DNA from 2 places in the Clostridium sp. CS1-1 genome. Region 1 is predicted to be linked to the other one. Evidence: predicted binding sites of a transcription regulator. Region 1 holds the regulator's gene; the other holds the start of a gene.
The links. The regulator Rex, encoded in region 1, represses fermentation and respiration genes when NADH is low (regulators of the CRP and FNR family bind a similar motif). The targets are predictions, from matches to a motif close to ATTGTTAANNNNTTAACAAT.
Positions count from the first base shown of each region.

Region 2: prdC (proline reductase-associated electron transfer protein PrdC) is a predicted target of Rex. The motif match lies at 4,412-4,431, and genes of this name have one in related genera.

Region 1 covers NZ_CM148680.1:4,581,280-4,590,851, forward strand. The annotation lists partial or broken gene AC0N0V_RS21735 (4Fe-4S dicluster domain-containing protein) at 1-1,438, opposite strand, end outside; gene AC0N0V_RS21740 (DNA-3-methyladenine glycosylase family protein) at 1,739-2,650, opposite strand; gene AC0N0V_RS21745 (C-GCAxxG-C-C family (seleno)protein) at 2,989-3,408, opposite strand; gene gltA (NADPH-dependent glutamate synthase) at 3,522-4,907, opposite strand; gene AC0N0V_RS21755 (sulfide/dihydroorotate dehydrogenase-like FAD/NAD-binding protein) at 4,907-5,797, opposite strand; gene AC0N0V_RS21760 (redox-sensing transcriptional repressor Rex) at 6,064-6,696, opposite strand; gene abc-f (ribosomal protection-like ABC-F family protein) at 7,063-8,976, shown strand; gene AC0N0V_RS21770 (response regulator) at 9,006-9,551, opposite strand.
Region 2 covers NZ_CM148680.1:73,014-82,585, reverse strand. The annotation lists gene prdB (D-proline reductase (dithiol) protein PrdB) at 1-519, opposite strand, end outside; gene AC0N0V_RS00365 (CBO2463/CBO2479 domain-containing protein) at 519-779, opposite strand; gene prdA (D-proline reductase (dithiol) proprotein PrdA) at 789-2,909, opposite strand; gene prdC (proline reductase-associated electron transfer protein PrdC) at 2,925-4,223, opposite strand; gene AC0N0V_RS00350 (TSUP family transporter) at 4,582-5,463, opposite strand; gene AC0N0V_RS00345 (proline racemase) at 5,561-6,568, opposite strand; gene AC0N0V_RS00340 (glycine/sarcosine/betaine reductase component B subunit) at 6,571-7,041, opposite strand; gene prdD (proline reductase cluster protein PrdD) at 7,053-7,814, opposite strand; gene prdB (D-proline reductase (dithiol) protein PrdB) at 7,977-8,702, opposite strand; gene AC0N0V_RS00325 (CBO2463/CBO2479 domain-containing protein) at 8,702-8,962, opposite strand; gene prdA (D-proline reductase (dithiol) proprotein PrdA) at 8,978-9,572, opposite strand, start outside.

The DNA of each region.
Region 1 (9,572 bases):
GCACAGACTTTTTAGGAGATTGTCCGCTAAATTTATTAAGCTGTGGCTTTGATTTCATAATAGAAACCATTGTAGCTGGTCCTCCTATACATCCACCTTCACACATCATACCTTCTATAAAGTTTCCTTGAAGTCTTCCTGATTTAGCCATTGTCATAGCTTTCTTTATTTCGTCCATGCCGCTAACTTTAACAGGATTAAATTCTACTCCTACACCTTTTTCACTTACATAATTTTGTATAGCTGCAGTTAACCCACCGCCTTGAGCAAAACCTCTTCCAAATACAGAAGCATCATCTATAGCTATATCTTCACAATTTTCAGGATCTATTTCAAAAGCTGCCATCATAGCTGATATTTCTTCAAAAGTTAAAACATAATCTATTGCATCTTGTAATGTAGGTCTTAAAATTTCACTTTTCTTAGCTGTACATGGTCCTACGAAAACAACTAATGCATCTTTATCAAATTTTTTAATCATTCTTCCTGCTGCAATCATTGGAGATACTGTACCTGAAATTCTCTCCGCTTGATCTGGGAATTTCTTTTCTATATAATTCATAAATCCTGGACATCATGAGTTGGCCATATATTTATCTCCGCTCTCCATTCTCTCAACAAATTCATCACTTTCATGAACAGTTACAGCATCTGCTCCACAAGCTGCCTCAACCATATCCTCAAAACCTAATTTTTTAAAGGCATCTTTAACTTGTCCAACTGTTACCTTTGGTCCAAATTGTCCAGTTATTGCTGGAGCTACCACTGCATATACTTTTTTATTATTTACCAATGTCCTAGTAACCTCAGTGATATAGCTTCTATCTGATACTGCTCCGAATGGGCAACCCGCCATACATGCTCCACAATTTATACAATCTTCATTGTTTATTACTGCTATCTTATTTTCAGGATTAATATCTAGTGCCCCTGTAGGACAAGATCTCTTACAAGGTCTCATTACCTCTGCAACAGCATTATATGGGCATGCTTTCTTACACATTCCACACTCTTTACAAAGTTCTTGATTTATATAAGCTCTTCCAGCTACTCTAGCTACAGCATTTGCTGGACATACTTCCATACACTTATGTTCTATACAACCCCTACAAGCTTCTGTTACAGTATATTTATCTATAGGACATTTATCACAAGCTGCTTCTAATATAAACACCATTTGATTTTTATCTTCAATTTCAGTTAACTTTGAATTTATACCATTATTTGGAGAATAACCTGATGCGAGAACTGCTCTTTCATACACAATTGCTCTTTCCTTATAAACACAGCATCTATACTCAGCCTTGTCCCCTTCGATTATATTGTAAGGAATCTTTTCTAATTCCTCTTTATTTAATCTATTTTCCTTAGTCAAAGTGGCCACTTCTTTTAACACTAAATGTTTAAGTTTTTTTAATTGAGTTTCAAAAGTTATCATTTTGTTTCTCCCTTCAGTTACTAAATAATCTATTAATTCATATTAAAGTACTACTAAATATCAAATTAGCAAGTACCGTCAATTTCCATCTTAATCACATTCTATCGATAGACATTTTTTTCACATAACACTAACTTTGTCGATACATAGAAAAAACTTAGAACTATATTAGTTTTATAATACAGTTCTAAATTATTGCTCATATTACTTTCTTATACATTATAACAGATTATTATTTTAAATGTAACAGCTTTTTATTGGTAAAATAATTTAGCAAAATTCTGCAAAATCAAACAATATTTATTCGACATTTATATTATTTTCCCTTGCATAATAAAATAAATATTGCTGAGCAAATCCTGATAACTCTTCAAACTTATTTACTCCAAAATCTCTTATCTTCTTTAGCGAAACATCTGGGGCTAAATAAAAATGCTGCATAGCTCTTTTCACCCATACATCTACAGGAAATGCTAAATATTTCTGCATTGAAAAGAGCATTATACAATCAGCTACCTTTGGGCCTATTCCCATAAACTTCTGTAATTCTTTATGACAGACATCATCTTTCTGTGATTTAATCCACTGAATATCATAAGTTTCGTCATATCCTTCTTTAGCAGCTATCTTATTAGAATATATCTTATTAACAGTATCTCTAATATACTTAGCTCTAAATCCAGTTCCGCATTTTTCAAGCTCTTCTTCTGATGCTTCACTTAGTTTTTCTATACTTGGAAAAGTATAATATTTGTTTCCCTTATACTCTAACTCTTCTCCCCACTGAGCGCTTATCCTTTCAATAGCTCTTCTTATCATTGGTATTCTATTGTTTGAAGATATTATAAAGGATACAATAAGTTCAAAAGGATCTTGTTTTAAAAGTCTTATCCCGCAGCCAAATTGTACTGCCTCTTTTAAAAGCGGATCTTCACTTAAGACTTTTTTTATCTCACTATAATCTCTCTTTAAATCCAAATAGTCTTCCCATATGCTTTCAAATTCCTGAACAGTAGTATTGTATAAAAATACATCACTACCTCTCTTTTCAACCTCTATAACCTTTCCAAAAGCAACACCTATGTAATTCCCATTCTCCTGCCTATGCCACCTAAAACACTGACCGCAATCAAATATATGCCCAAGCTCAAAACTTTCTACACCTTTTACTAACACTCCATCTTCAAAACGTTCTACAGTTTTAAAATCCATTTAACATCAACTCCTTTTAACCTATGTCTAACTGCTCTAATACCACATCTACTTTAATTTTTTGTTCCTTTGTATACAGAATAGTATGTTTATAGATAACTAAACTAGAAATTTGACTTATCCGAAGAGGCATAATACCAATTTGAAGGTAGATTTAAATATTTTTTTAGTAGTCTTAGCGAAGGATTTATGAAAAGCTTAGAATCTTAGATTGTTTGAGTGTAGCGAGTTTTCTAAGATTCTTGGTTTTTCATTAATCCTGAGCTTTAGACTACTTAAAAGTATTTAACGTACTGAAAATTGGTATTATGTTTCGGAGGATAAGTCAACTTTCGGTATTATTTATCTACACTCTCACTTTTCTCTCTTATAACAATATCATCTAATACCTCTGCTGCAGCATAAATTATTCCACTACATCTTACATCATCATTTCTGTACATTTCTTTTAAAGACTTACAATTACTACTTTGAAGCTTTTCCTCAAACTTTTTAAAAAACTCTTGGGAAAGTAGCTTTATATAATCACTTTCATGGGCTCTTTCCTTTGTAAAAATAATACCCAAAATAGCTAAGGCTCCAGTTGCTGCACCACATGTGCTTTCAATACCCATTCCCCCGCCAAAGGCTGCCATCGTCTTTAATGTATTCTTATCTAAATTTAAACCATACTCCTCATTAGCAGCATAAGCCATAGTCTCAGCACAATTTAAATCATACTCCTCACTGTAATACTTTTTAACTTTATCTAATAACATACTATATCACCCCTTATTATCTTATATTTTCATAAATTATACACTATTACACTAATTTTTTCTATTTAAAAAGACTGCATTAAGCTTCAACTTAACACAGTCTTTTTATGAGATTATTGTTTACTTAAGAATTCATCTATAGCTGCAGCAGCCTTTTTACCTGCTCCCATAGCAAGTATTACTGTAGCTGCTCCTGTTACAGCATCTCCGCCAGCATAAACTGCTTGTTTCGAAGTTAATCCTGTTTCCTCTTGCGCTACTATGCACTTATGTTTATTTATTTCTAATCCTTTTGTAGTAGATGATATTAGTGGATTTGGTGATGTTCCAAGGGACATAATAACTGTATCTACATCCATTATGAACTCTGAACCTTCAACTACAACAGGTTTTCTTCTTCCTGAGGCATCTGGCTCTCCAAGCTCCATTCTTACACATTTCATTCCTTTAACCCAACCATTTTCGTCTCCAATGATTTCTGTTGGATTTGTAAGTACATCCATTATTACGCCTTCTTCTTTTGCATGGTGTACTTCTTCAACTCTTGCTGGAAGTTCTGCTTCTGATCTTCTATAAACTATATGAACTTCTGCTCCAAGTCTTAATGCAGTTCTAGCAGCATCCATTGCAACGTTTCCGCCGCCGACTACTGCTACCTTTGTACCTACTCTTATAGGCGTATCAAAGTCATCTTTAAATGCCTTCATTAGGTTGTTTCTTGTTAAGAATTCATTTGCTGAAGATACTCCATTTAAGTTTTCTCCTGGTATTCCCATAAACTTAGGAAGACCTGCACCTGAACCTATAAATATAGCATCAAAGCCTTCTTCTTCCATAAGTTGATCTATTGTAACTGTTCTTCCTACAATTACGTTGGTTTCTATTTTAACACCAAGTTTCTTAACGTTTTCAACTTCGTGTTTAACTACAGTATCCTTCGGAAGTCTAAACTCTGGTATTCCGTAAACTAAAACTCCACCTGCCTCATGTAATGCTTCAAATATAGTTACATCGTAACCAAGCTTAGCCAAGTCTCCTGCACAAGTTAGTCCTGCAGGACCACTTCCTATAACTGCTACTTTCTTTCCATTGCTTGGCTTTCTTTCTGATAGGTCTACATTATTTTCTCTTGACCAGTCAGCAACAAATCTTTCAAGCTTACCTATTGCGACAGCTTCACCTTTTATACCTAGAACACATACTCCCTCACATTGACTCTCTTGCGGACATACTCTTCCACATACTGCTGGAAGTGCACTAGATTTTGCTATAACTTTTGCTGCTTCTTCGAAATTTCCTTCCTTAACCCTTTGTATAAATTCTGGTATATATATACTTACAGGGCAATCTCCTACACACTTAGGATTTTTGCAATTTAAGCATCTAGCAGCTTCCTGCATAGCTTCTTCTTTTGTGTAGCCCAAGCAAACTTCTTCAAAGTTAGTAGCTCTTACCTTTGCATCTTGTTCTTGTATTGGCGTTCTCTTCATTCTATCCATTACTTGTCACCTCCGCAATCGCAACCTTCTCTGTCGTGAGTTGTTCCTTCTTCTTTTCTTAAAAGTTTTCTTCCTTCTTCAGTTTTATACATAGCTTGTCTTCTCATGGATTCATCAAAATTTACTAAGTGTCCATCAAATTCTGGACCATCTACACATGCAAATTTAACTTCTCCACCTACAGTTACTCTACAAGCTCCACACATACCTGTGCCATCTACCATTATTGGATTTAAGCTTACTATAGTATGTATTCCATATTCTTTTGTAAGTTTAGCTACAAATTTCATCATGATCATAGGTCCTATAGCAATAACTTCATCATATTTCTTGCCTTCATTGTCTATAAGTTCCTTTAATAAATTTGTAACTAGTCCTTTATATCCATAACTTCCATCATCTGTTGCAACATATAAGTTGCCGCAGACTGCTTTCATTTCTTCTTCAAGTAGTACATATTCTTTTGATTTAGCTCCAACTATAACATCTACAGATACACCATGCTCATGAAGCCATTTAACTTGTGGATATACTGGTGCTGCACCAACTCCACCTGCTATGAATATCATCTTCTTGTTCTTTAATTCTTCTAAATCTTCATGTACAAATTCTGAAGGTTGTCCAAGTGGTCCTACAAAGTCTGCAAATGTGTCGCCTACTTCATATTTTGCCATCTTTTGTGTCGAACCTCCAAGTGTTTGATATACAATAGTTACTGAACCTCTTTCTGCGTCATAATCACAGATTGTAAGAGGTACTCTTTCCCCTTTTTCATCAGTTTTCACTATAACAAATTGTCCTGGTAAACAAGACTTAGCAACTCTTTTAGCTTCTATATCCATTAAAAAGATATTAGGAGCGAGCTCTCTCTTACTTAAAATTTTATACATTTTACTTTATCCCCCCGTATGTTTGTTAATGCATAATCACTCTTCAACCCTATCCTAATTATACCACAATAAAATAAAAATTGAATAACTAATCAGCATATTATATAAATTTTTAATAATATACAATAATTAATAAATAACACAGCTTAAAATGTATAATTAAATCAGTAAGTAATAGTTGTAGTTTGACATATACTTACAAAAAATAAATAAAAATGATTGAAGCATTACACTTCAATCATTTTTATTTATCCTATACTTTTTATTTATTCTATACCATTTAGTAGGCATATTAATGTTAATAGGCTGTCACTTAGATGAACATTTTCCACTTTTACATCATCAGGAACTACCAGATCCACTGGAGCAAAGTTCCATATACCTTTGATCCCATTATTTACAAAAGTATCACAAATCTTTTGTGCATTTGTACTTGGAACACATATTATACCAATATCTGCTGGACGTTCTTTTAGATAGTCTCCTAAATAATCTATATCTTTTATTTCTATATCTCTTATTCTAAGTCCTATAAGCTTTGGATTTATATCAAATATAGCTTGTAAACTAAATCCTAACTTTTCAAACTTTGTATAATTTGCAATAGCCTGACCTAAATTTCCTCCTCCGACTATTACTGTTTTATATTCTTTTGTCAATCCTAAGATATTACTTATTTGATTATAAAGATCTCCTACATTATATCCATAGCCTTGTTGGCCAAAATCTCCAAAGCAGTTTAGATCTTGTCTTATTTGTGATGCTGTAAATCCTATTTTTTCACTCAATTCCTTAGAAGATATTCTATCTACGTCATTTTTCATTAAGTCTCCTAAATATCTATGATACTTAGGTAATCTTTTTATAACAGCCATTGAAATATTTTTTTTCTTATCCATACCGCACCTCTTATTAATATATTAATATGTTATCATTGCACTTCAATAAATTTATTTGTTTATATTTTATCACTTTATAACATTCTTGTCTCACTTTTTATAGTATTATTTAATTATATAATATGTCAATAACATATTTTTTATTATTCTTTATATTTTCATATAGTTAAAAGCTTATTCCATAATTTTCATTCAACTTTTAACATTATTTAGCTAACTTTTGTAACTTTTTGTTTTACATGATTCGTGAAATTTATATCAATTGCTTTCTCCATACTTCTTGGTTTTAACTATAAATTATTAAATTTTACTACAAAAAATTCTTTTTACATAGTAAAATATTAATGATTAAGGAAGGTGAAACTCATGATAATTTTAAGTTGTAAAGATGTTAAAAAGAGCTATGGAATAGATGTAATACTGGAAGATGTAACCTTTAACATAAATGAAGGAGAAAAAGTAGGATTAATAGGTCCAAATGGTGCAGGAAAATCCACTCTTTTTAAAATTATTACCCGTCAATTAGACTATGATAGCGGTGATTTATTTATAGATAAAAACAAAACCTTGGGGTATTTAGCCCAGCATTTATCCCTCGATTTCTCTAACACCATATATGATGAACTGCTTACTGTCTTTGAGGATTTATTAAACTTAGAAAGTAAATTAAATAAATTAGAGCAATTAATGAACGAACCCTATAATCCAGAAAAAGAAGAATATCACAACAAGGTAATCAAGGACTATACTGCTTTTTCTGAACTCTATACAAATAGAGGCGGATATACTTATAAAGCTGAAATCAGCAGGGTACTAAAGGGACTTGGATTTACAGAAGATGATTATAATAAACCAATAGATATATTAAGTGGTGGTCAAAAAACTAGAGTTGCATTATGTAAGCTTCTTTTAACTAAACCAGATATTCTTCTTCTGGATGAGCCTACAAACCATTTAGACTTAGATGCAATTGAATGGCTTGAAGAATATCTAAAGACTTATAAAGGTTCAATTATTATCATCTCTCACGATAGATATTTTTTAGATGCAATTACTAATAAAACAATTGAACTTATAAATGGTCATATAAACTGTTATAATGGCAACTATACTGCCCACTTAGACTTAAAGCAAAAAAATTACGAAATACAACTAAAAGCTTTTAATATACAACAGGCAGAACTCAAAAGACAAGAAGAAATAATTGAAAGATATAAATCTTTTAATAGAGAAAAAAGTGTAAAGGCTGCAGAAAGTAGACAAAAAGCTTTGGATAAGATTGAAAGAATAAAAGCTCCAGATAAAGAAAAAAAAATCAAAAATGTAATATTTGAAACACAGATTAAAAGTGGTAATGACGTTTTACATGTAGAAAACTTAAGTAAAAGCTATGGTGAAAAAGTTTTATTCAATAATCTATATATGGATATCAAAAAAGGAGAAAAAACTGCCCTTATAGGGGAAAATGGCCGTGGTAAAACGACATTATTTAAAATAATAATGGATGAAATCGAACCTAATTCCGGTATAAACGTTCTTGGTAAAAATGTTTTTATAGGATATTATGATCAGGAACAATCTAATTTAGATTCTGAAAAAACAGTAATTGATGAAGTGTGGGATGACTTTCCCGAACTCACCACGACTGAAATTAGAAATGCCTTAGCCTCTTTCCTTTTTATTGGAGATGATGTATTTAAGAACATATCAACTTTAAGTGGGGGCGAAAAATGTAGAGTTAACCTTTTAAAGCTTATTCTCTCTAAGTCTAACTTTCTGTTGCTTGATGAGCCTACAAACCATTTAGATATAATGTCTCGTGAGGCCCTAGAAGATGCAATTTTAGGATATGATGGTACTGTACTTGTTATATCTCATGATAGATATTTTTTAAATAAGGTTATTCAAAAAATTTATGAACTTGGGGAATCTGGAGTTAAAGAATATTTGGGCAACTATAGCTATTTCCTAGAGAAGAAGAAAAACCCATTCAGATTTCAGGATGAGGAAGAAAATGCAGGTAAAAGCAAAACTCAAATACAAAATGAAAAAAAGAAAAAAAGAGAATTAGAAAAAGTTGAGAAGGATAAAAAACTAAGAGTTAAAAACATAGAAACAGAAATTTCAAATTTAGAAAAACTTATGCTCGATCTGCAGAGTGAACTTTGCTTGGAGGAAGTATACTCCAATCCTGAAAAAAGCGAAAATATAAATAAACAACTTCTTGAATCGCAAGCTAAATTAGACGAGTTTTATGAAGAGTGGGAAAATCTGATATAATTTAAGAGCTAAGAATTATTGTATAATTCTTAGCTCTTAAGTGCTTGTCCACAATAGGGGCAAAAGAAAAAATTTTGATCTTTTTCTTCGAATTTATGACCACAATAAGGGCAAAATAAGAATATATTAGGTTTAATGTTTTTATATTTATTCGCACTACTGTTTTTAACATTCAATCTTTGAATAATTTCACTTACATCTTCATCTAATGGTTTATTGATATTAACCTTGGATATAGTTTTATCTAAAATTTCAGACAATCTACTCCTATTTATTGGCGTATGAATAACTTCATCCACCTTACTATATGAAAAATCTTCAAGCCTTAGTGAATCGCAGGAAGAAAGTAAGCAAATAATCTCGGGATGTGCTATCTTTACATGAGACACAATTTTGTCCCCTGTGGTATCTTTCATTATTAAGTTAACTATAACTATATCAGGTTCGAATACCTTTATCTGAAGAAAAACATTATACTCATTAGTTACTTGTACACTATATCCGATATCACTTAAATAGTCCTTCATTATCAAACTCTCGAATTTACAATCATTTACAATAAGTACTTTTTTCATGGTTTCACCACCATATAACAA
Region 2 (9,572 bases), 540 kb from region 1:
TATAGTAGGTATACCTGCTTCTTCGATTGCTCTCTGCACCAAAACTGCAGAGCGGTGGCAAGTTCCTCATCCAGCTGTTAGTAAAACTGCATCGACCCCTTCTTCTTTTAATATCTTAGCGATAGCTGGACCAGTTTCATTTTTAAACTTATCCTGGTTTCCGCCACCACCCATAAATCCTATATGAGTTTCTGCAACTTCTTTTATAAATCCTTCTGCTGCAAGTTCTCTTAATCTATCGATTGGGAACATACAGTTTACATCTTTATTAACGTCTCCGTTATCATATCCACCATGAGATACCATAAGTTCAGCTGATGGAACATCTCCAGGAACTGTTCTAAAAGTAAAGTCTCCTGCTAAATTAAATCTCTTATCAGATTTTAAGTGAACTCCTGCTGCTGTAGCTAGTGCTACCTTCATATCTTTTAATTCTTTTGTAACTGGAGTCCATACTGGTGGTGGAGTGATAGGAACAAATATTTCTGATTGTAGTCCTTTAACAACTGTTAAATCCATTATACTTTTCCTTCCTTTCTGTTTCTTATCTCTATATTACTAACATATTTATCATTAGTTTCTCCCGATAAAACTTCTACGAAGCTCATCTTAAAACCAACCTCTTGCCCTACTTTTAAAGGATAATCAGTTATAAGCATTCTCATAGGAACCTTTAAATAACCTAATCTTCCTTTTAAGTCTACTGCTACAGCGCCATCTTGAACTTCTACGATGACACCTTGCATTTCAATAATCTTATCACCATATTTTAAATCCATAGTTGTCGCCTACTTTGTTGAATATTTTTCTAGTCTCTTTTGGCTCATTGGAACAGCAGTTTCATTTTCTACTAAGTTAACAGTATTTCCTGTTGTCTTCTCTATTGATTCAATGTTGCTTTCCTTAACATTTGGATTCCATTTTCTTTCTGAAGCCTTAACTTCTTCTCCAGCCATAGCTGTTTTTAACATTGCTAATGCTCTTACTGCATCTTCTGGACATAATGTGTTACATGATAAAACTTCGTTCTCGATTCCAGCTTCTGACTTATTGTTATCAACCATATACTTCATGTATGGGTTACCAACAACTAGAGCACCTTGAACTGCACAGAATGACATACCAACACATGGTATTCCTCTTACACCTATTTGTTCAATATGACTAGCAAAGTCTATATGATTGTTTCCGAATCCTTCAGTTGTAACAACTGCTCCATCAACATCCATAGTTTCTACAAGCATACCCATTCTTTCTGATACATAGAACTTTTCACTGTTGATTTGAGGGCTTCCTACAAATACAACTCCACAGAAATCTACTTCTGGATCATTCATAGCTTCTATTACTAATGGCTCTCTCCAGTAATGTCTTGAACATTCTTTTGATGCAGGTCCTATACAAGTTAATGCATGGATTCCTCCATCTAGTACTTCAAGTGGTGATAAAACTACAGGAACGTTTCCTAAGTCAACGTTTGGTTTTCCACCAAGTACTCCAACTGGTTCTACTGGTAATATTAAGTTGTCGTGCATAGCTCCTTGACCCATTATTTCTTTAACAACTACAACCTTTTTCTTACCTTTTCTTCTCTTTTGCTCAAATACTTCTGTTCTTGAAACAAGTGAATCATCAAGTTTCTTTATAGCATCTCTTATTTCTTGAGTAATTATATCTGTTGCTGCATGAGCAGCAAGAGGACCTGGTCTCTCCATGTTTGTTCCAGCAGCTATTGTAACTTGAGTCTTTATAAATATTTCACCCTTATCTGGTGCTCCTGGTCTTCCAAATTGAATGTTTTCTTCAAGTATACCTTCCGATGAACCGAATTCTCCTATTTGAACTCCATTCTCATCAGTACCAGTAACCATTACAATAACACCATCAAGTACTCTAGTTGATCCTGTACCTAATTTTGAATCTGCTTCTTTAGTTGCTATTGGTTGAACGTCCATTATTGTTTCACTGTATGTGTTGTACTTATCTGGAGTTATAATATCAACCTTTATTTCTTTAACTAATTTGCTAACTTTTACAGCATCTTCGGAAACATTTTCTCTTATATAAAGAGTTGTTCCCTCTATCTTTGTTTCTGGTCCAAATTCTACTTTGTCAATTTTGAAATACTTTCTTGTAAGTGTTCTTATAACCTTATCTTCAACTTTAACTTCAGTAGCTACTGGAGCTATTGCAGCTGCTTCAGCCTTAACAGCTTTTGGAGCTTTTACCGCTATAGGTGCTTGTGGTGCTGCTGGTGCTGCTCCTCCAATATTTAATGGTACTTCAATATCAATACCTTTTCCTTCAGCAATCTTAATTCTAAGAACGCCGCCGGATACACTTGTTGTTGCCTTTGGTGCTTCTGACATAATTACTTCCTCCTCATATCCTTCTAACATATCAGGTGTTACAGGAGTTAATGCTGGTGCATCTACTCTTAATACTTCTCCAATAACTTCTTGTCTTGTTAAAACTCCTTCATGTAAATCTACTAAAAGTGAGTCTTCAAGCTTTTCAAAGTTCATTGGGTTTTCTAAATCCTCAGCACTTATAGCTTCTCCTGCTTTTTTGTTATATTTTAAAACTGCTTTTGAACACTCATCAATTATTTCAGCTTGTAAAACTTCTTCTTCTTCTTTGTCCTTAGCAGTTATTCCCTTAACACCTTCTAATAAGTCTCCAGTTAACGGTGTAAGTGAATCTATAGTTTTAAGTAGCTTAGCACCTAAAACTTCACCTATTTTTAAACAATCTGATGGTATTGTTAAAAGACCTGAATCCTCCATATCTGGGAATATAGCTGGATCCTCTAAGTTGTCTGCAGAAATTATTGTTCCTGCTTCTGTTCTACAACATACAACAGCTAACTCATTTTTAAGTTCTTGTGCATGTTCAGCACTCATTGACATATTAGTTACCCTCCTTTATTCTTCGTCTAATCTTCTAGTTAATGTATGATCAACTGTCCTAAATATGTGGTCTGTATGATGATATACAGGCAGACCAGCTTTTGGTGCACAGTTCATAACTGTATTTGAGCAGTCACTACAATTAGCTATTAATACTCTTTCTGCGCCTTCTTTCTTCAACTGCAAAACTGCAGCTGTTTGGCCCGGTCACTCTCCCGGTGTTTTACATTTCATTGCGCCTTTAACATCAACAATATTTTTACACTTTACAACAGATACTACTTCTGATCCCATCTTATTTGCTACATCTCTTAATCTATGTTCATCTGCAGCACAGGCACAAACTAGAAGTCCCATCTTGCCTTTAAACTCTGGAAGTGGTATTGTAACAATTCCTCCACCAGATGCTTTAGTAACAATAGCTCTGTCTAATTCCTCTGATTTTCCAGTGTATGGTCCGCCTACTACAAGCTCTCCATACTCTCCATCTATACCGCCACACTTCTCTATAAGACTCTCTATAGTAGTTCCCACTGGAACTTGAAAGAATACATGTGGCTCTTTTCCACTCTTAAGCTTTCCTGCTACTGTAAAATCCTTATCTATAACTGGTTTTCTATCCTCTACTGCTCTTGTTATATTAGCAAGAGTTTCTCCATTTAAAACAACGCACTTTGCTTCTACTGGTAATTGTGTAGGTTCAAGCCAGTTTCCAAAAATACTTTTTATTAATGCTCTTTCTTCTCCCATTGGATATAAATTCTTAACTTCACTAACTTCAATATCATTTCTACCATTTAATGCTGCTTTAACAGAAGCTACAGCTTTTTTATTTTTACCTTTTATTCCTATATAAGCCTTTGGTGCTCCTGTAGATTTCATAGCGTATTCGATTCCTCTTATAACTATTTGAGGATTTTTTTCTAATAACTCTATATTATGTCTAAGAACTGGTTCACACTCAACACAATTTGCAATTATGTATCCGTCTGCAATTTGTGTCTTCAACTTAATATGAGTTGGGAATCCAGCCCCACCAGCACCAACTATGCCGGCTTCATATACGCTATCAGCTATACTGTCACATTCTTTTATCTTTAAATACTCTTGTGACTGGTTACTATCTGCCTCAATAAATATTTCACCTTCTGTGATTTTTGAAACTTTTCCTGATACACTAGTGTGTATTTTTGCCCCTAAACCACTTGGTTCTGCAATACATTGTCCTCTTTTTACCTCTTCGCCTTCCTTAACAACAGGAACGTCAGGTGCTCCTACATGCATTTTTAGAGGAAATTTATATAAATTTTTCATATCATCCCTCCTAACTTATTTTACACAATATTATATTAGCAAATTCCATGCCAACAAACTTAGTATAACTAAATTTGTTATAAAATATGTAGATACAATGCTTTGCAAGTATAATTTTTTTTTATACACAAAACTCCAAGTAACATTCTGTAGCTTTTTTTGACACAATCAATTCAAAAAACTGACATATTGTTAATCTTTTAATTACATATAGCGACTTTAGGTTCTATAATATTACATTAATAGTCAAAAAACTGACGCTACTAAAATTCGATTACAATTAATCCCAAAATCTGTATTAAAATAAGGCAGCTAGTTAAGGGACATAAGCCCCTACACCTAGCTACCTTTATTTAAGTTACATTGGTATTTCTACACTCTTCTTACTAGCTGATTTAAACATCATTCCTGAAGTATATATAATAACTACTATTACTAACCAAGTTAAAACTTTTAGAGGAAGCTCTTTTACAATATATGCCGCTATAAGAACTCCTACAACTCCAAATAATGTTATAGCAAGGGATGCCTTTCTATCATAAGCACCTTCTCTAACAAACTTAGCTGATGCTACAGGCATTAGGAATGCACAGGATCCCATCATTATAGGGAATGCTACTTTAGGACTCATACCTAGTGCAAATACAAGTGCCATACATGGAGCATATAATCCTATACCAAGTGTCATAAGAGCCCCTAAAATGAAGTTTCCTATTACTGCAATTATAAGTTTTCCACCTGTAAGTCCTATAGCTTCTCCTCCTATAGGCATTAGTTTTAACTGACTAGCAAGCATTGTCAATGCCACTATTAGTAAAGCTACTCCCATTCCAACTTGTACCTTCTTTTCATCAAGCTTTGAAACAATGCCTGCACCTATAAATGCTCCTAATGTAGCAGCTGCTAACATTGCAAATAAAGTTACAGCTTCAACTTTTATTACTGTTATAAATATTAACGCCTCAACAACTACCGGAATTGTACAAGCTACATTCAAAGTTCCTGGTATAGTTCTATCTTTTGTTAACTTAAAAAACTTAAGTAAAGCTGTTGTAGGTGCAAAGCTACCTATACCAAGGGTATCCAAGAAATTTGTTACAAATCCAACTGCACCTAATGCAAAGAAATTTGTCTTTTCAATATTTCCCTGCTTTGATGCTTTAGCATAATCAGAAAAGAATATTATTGCAAAATACACTGTCATTACCACGAGCAGTCCTAATACAATTTTAATTACCATAAGCTCCCTCCATCCAATAAATAGTTTATACTACTATTTTATTCTATTTTAATATAAAGCATTACAGAGTTTCAATAATTTTCTGAAAATTATTTTTTTATTTTAACACAAAACCATATTTAACTGGATCTTCAGGGTCTATAAAGAATTGATTATGCCCTGTTATATATGCTGCTCCTGTTATTTCAGGAATTATTGCATCAAAATCTCCAACTTTAGTTTCTCCAATTACTCTTCCCTTGAATTTTGTTTGTATTATACTTTCATATATAAATTCTTCGTTCATCTTTAATTCGCCTTTTGCATATAAAGTAGCCAATTTTGCACTTGTTCCTGTTCCACATGGCGATCTGTCTAATTGTCCTTGACCAAATACAACTGCGTTTTGCATTGTTGCATCTTCGCTCTTAGCTGGTCCATAAATCTCACATAAGTCTACTGTCTTTATATGTGGAAGTGTTGGATGTTGTATTTCAACTTGCTCATTTACAGCCTTTATAACATCCATTCCTATTTCTATTATCTTTTGAGCATTTGCTGGCGATATATCTATTCCTAGCTTTTCTGCCTTAACTATTGCAAAGAAGCTTCCTCCAAAGGATATATCCATTGTTACTTTTCCTACGTTAGGTATATCTACTTCCACATCTCTCTTATATAAGAAAGCTGGTACGTTTACTATAGTAACTTCCTTTGCCTTTCCATCCTCAACCTTTACACTAGCTTTTACAAGCCCTGCTGGTGCTTCTAATGTGAAGTTTGTTACAGGCTCTGTTACTGGTACCATTCCTGTCTCCACTGCTACAGTCGACGCTCCTATTGAACCATGACCGCACATATTTAAGTATCCGCCGCCGTCCATGAATATTATTCCTAAGTCAGCTTCATCTGTAGTTGGCTGAGTTATTATTGAACCGAACATATCATTGTGTCCTCTTGGCTCAAGCATTATAGCTGTTCTTACCCAGTCTAAGTTTTCTTCTAAGTAAGCCTTCTTCTCAGGCATAGTTTTTCCTGGAATATTTGGAACTCCTCCTACTACTATTCTTGTTGGCTCTCCCATTGTATGTGAATCAATTGCAAATATTGTTTTTGAACTTTTCATTTTTAGTCCTCCCTTTTTCTCATTTTTAACTTTAAGAAAGCTAAAGCTTTTTTGGCATCTAGCTCAACAACATTGTTCTCCCCTACAACTTCAGTTTCGATTCCTTCTATCGACTTATTAAAGTCAACTACAGTGTCCATATACTGGTTAGTAACTACGAATTGTGCTTGTGTCCCAACAAAACTCATTCCTACTACTGGAATTCCCCTTTTTCCTATTTCCTCCAGGGCAGTAGCAAAATCTATGTTGCTATTTCCCCAGCCGTCAATAGATACTATTGCTCCATCTGCTCTCATAGCTTCTATCCAAGCAGCAGCTCTTTGGGCTGAAAATACCTTGTCTTCATTTTCTTGAGGAGTTCCTGATACTATAATTCCTAAAAGGTCTACATCCCCATCATTAGACACTACATTAAGAAGAGGATCTCTAAAATGATGCAGGGTAGTTTCCTTTGTAGACGGTCCAATTCCCATATTAATCACCTCTAATTCATAGCTCTTAATGCTCCATCTCTATATTCGTTTGGACTTACTATCATAGGTACATTTCCCATATCTATAATAGACCTGCAGCCTGAAAATCCACCTGGTTCTCTGCCAAACAACCCTGTATCATACATAGCTCCTTGACCTGCAACCTGTTTTAAGATTACTATCTTTTTCTTTCCTGGTTTAACCTTGTCAAAATATCCATAATTTTCGTCACATAGTCTTCCATTTACTCTTTTAAGATAGTCTCTAATTTCTTGAATTATTCTGTCAGAAACTTCATGAGCTGCCATAGGCCCAGGTCTGCTGGTGCCTTTTCCAGACTTTAATGTAACATCTACATGTATTAAAATATCATCCTTTGCCGGAGTTCCAGCTCTATCAAATACAACTTGCTCCTTTAGTATCCCTTCGGATGAACCAAATTCCGCAACCTGTACTCCATCTTCGTCTATTCCAGTGAGCATAACATTTACACCTGTGAGAACATGGGTTATACCTTCCCCCATTCGTCCTAAAACCTTAGTAGCTATAGGAGAAAAATCCATTATTGAATTTACACAGATATTATGATTATTAGGTGTAATAACATTTATATTAATGTCCTTTATAAGCCCTTGGTTAAATTCTATATCCTGATGTATATTTTGTCTTATATATAGTACGCCATTTTCTATATAAGTCCTTGTGGCAAATTCTACTTTTCTTATGTGGAAAGTTTTTATAACAAGTCTTCTCATTACTATTTCATTTTCCATTTGATCACCACACTATTATTATTTTGCCTATTTATATCGATTTACTTATTGATGTTAAATAAATTGTGTAATTTTTAACTTGCAATAGTTTAACTAAACGCCAGCTAAGGTAAACCTTAACTGACGTAAGTTTAAAACTATCAGTTAGCTTAAGTTTATTAATTAAACCTTTGCTATATATTCATATGGCAATGGAACTATTGTTCCAGCAGTAGTTATCTTTGTAAGTTCTACTAGAGCATCTTTTACAATTGCAGTTTGCATTACAACGTCATGTGGTGCACCTGCGTTAGCACCCATTGGAACTCTTGGAGCAACTGCTCTTGGAGTACCTGTTTGTTTAACTACTGGAGGTAATGCTGCTATAACTATAGTAGGTATACCTGCTTCTTCAATTGCTCTCTGCACCAATACTGCAGAGCGGTGGCAAGTTCCTCATCCAGCAGTCATTAATACTGCATCTACCCCTTCGTCTTTTAGAATCTTAGCGATAGCTGGACCAGTTTCTTCTCTAAATTTTTGTTGGTTTCCACCGCCGCCCATAAATCCTATATGAGTTTCTGCAACTCCTTTTATAAAACCTTCTGCTGCAATTTCTCTTAATCTATCTATTGGGAACATGCAGTTAATGTCTTTGTTAACATCTCCGTTATCATATCCACCGTGTGATACCATAAGCTCTCCTGATGGAGCATCTCCTGGTATTGCTCTATAAGTGAAATCTCCTGCTAAGTTAAATCTCTTATCTGACTTTAAATGCACTCCTGCAGCTGTAGCTATTGCTACTTTCATATCTTTTAACTCTTTTGTAACTGGAGTCCATACTGGTGGTGGTGTTATAGGAACATATATTTCTGATTGAAAACCCTTAACAACAGTTAAATCCATTATAAATTACCTTCCTTTCTATTCTTTTTCTCTAAATTGCTCACATACTTTTCGTTAACTTCTTTGGACAAAACTTCAATAAAACTCATCTTAAAACCAACCTCTTGACCTACTTTTAAAGAATAGTCAGTTATAAGCATTCTTAGCGGTATTTTAAGATAACCTAATCTGCCTTTCAAGTCAATTGCAGCACAACCATCATGTACCTCAACAATGACTCCCTGCATTTCAATTATTTTATCACCATACTTTAGTTCCATTTATATTACCTTCTTTTAGGAGTATTTCTCTTTTCTCTTTTCGCTCATAGGTAGAGAAGTTTCGTTCGGAACTCTATCTATTGTTCTTCCAGTGGCTTTTTCAATTAACTCTAAATTGCCGTCTAAAACATTTCTGTTATATTGTCTTTCAGCAGCCTTAACATCTTCTCCTGCTATAGCAGCTTTAAGCATTGCAGTTCCTCTTACCGCATCCTCTGGACATAATGTGTTGCATCCAAGAACCTCATTTTCTATACCTGATTCTGACTTGTTGTTATCAACCATATACTTCATGTATTTGTTACCAACAACTAAAGCGCCTTGTACTGCACAGAAAGAGAATGCTACACAAGGTATTCCTCTCATACCTATTTGTTCAACGTGGCTTGCAAAATCTATATGATTGTTTCCAAAACCTTCAGTAGTTACAAAAGCTCCATCTACATCTAACGCTTCAACAACCATACCCATTCTTTCTGATACATAGAATTTTTCACTATTAATTTGTGGACTTCCTACAAATAATACACCACATAAATCTAATTCAGGATCATTCATAGCCTCAAGAACTAACGGCTCTCTCCAGTAGTGTCTTGAACATTCTTTTGAT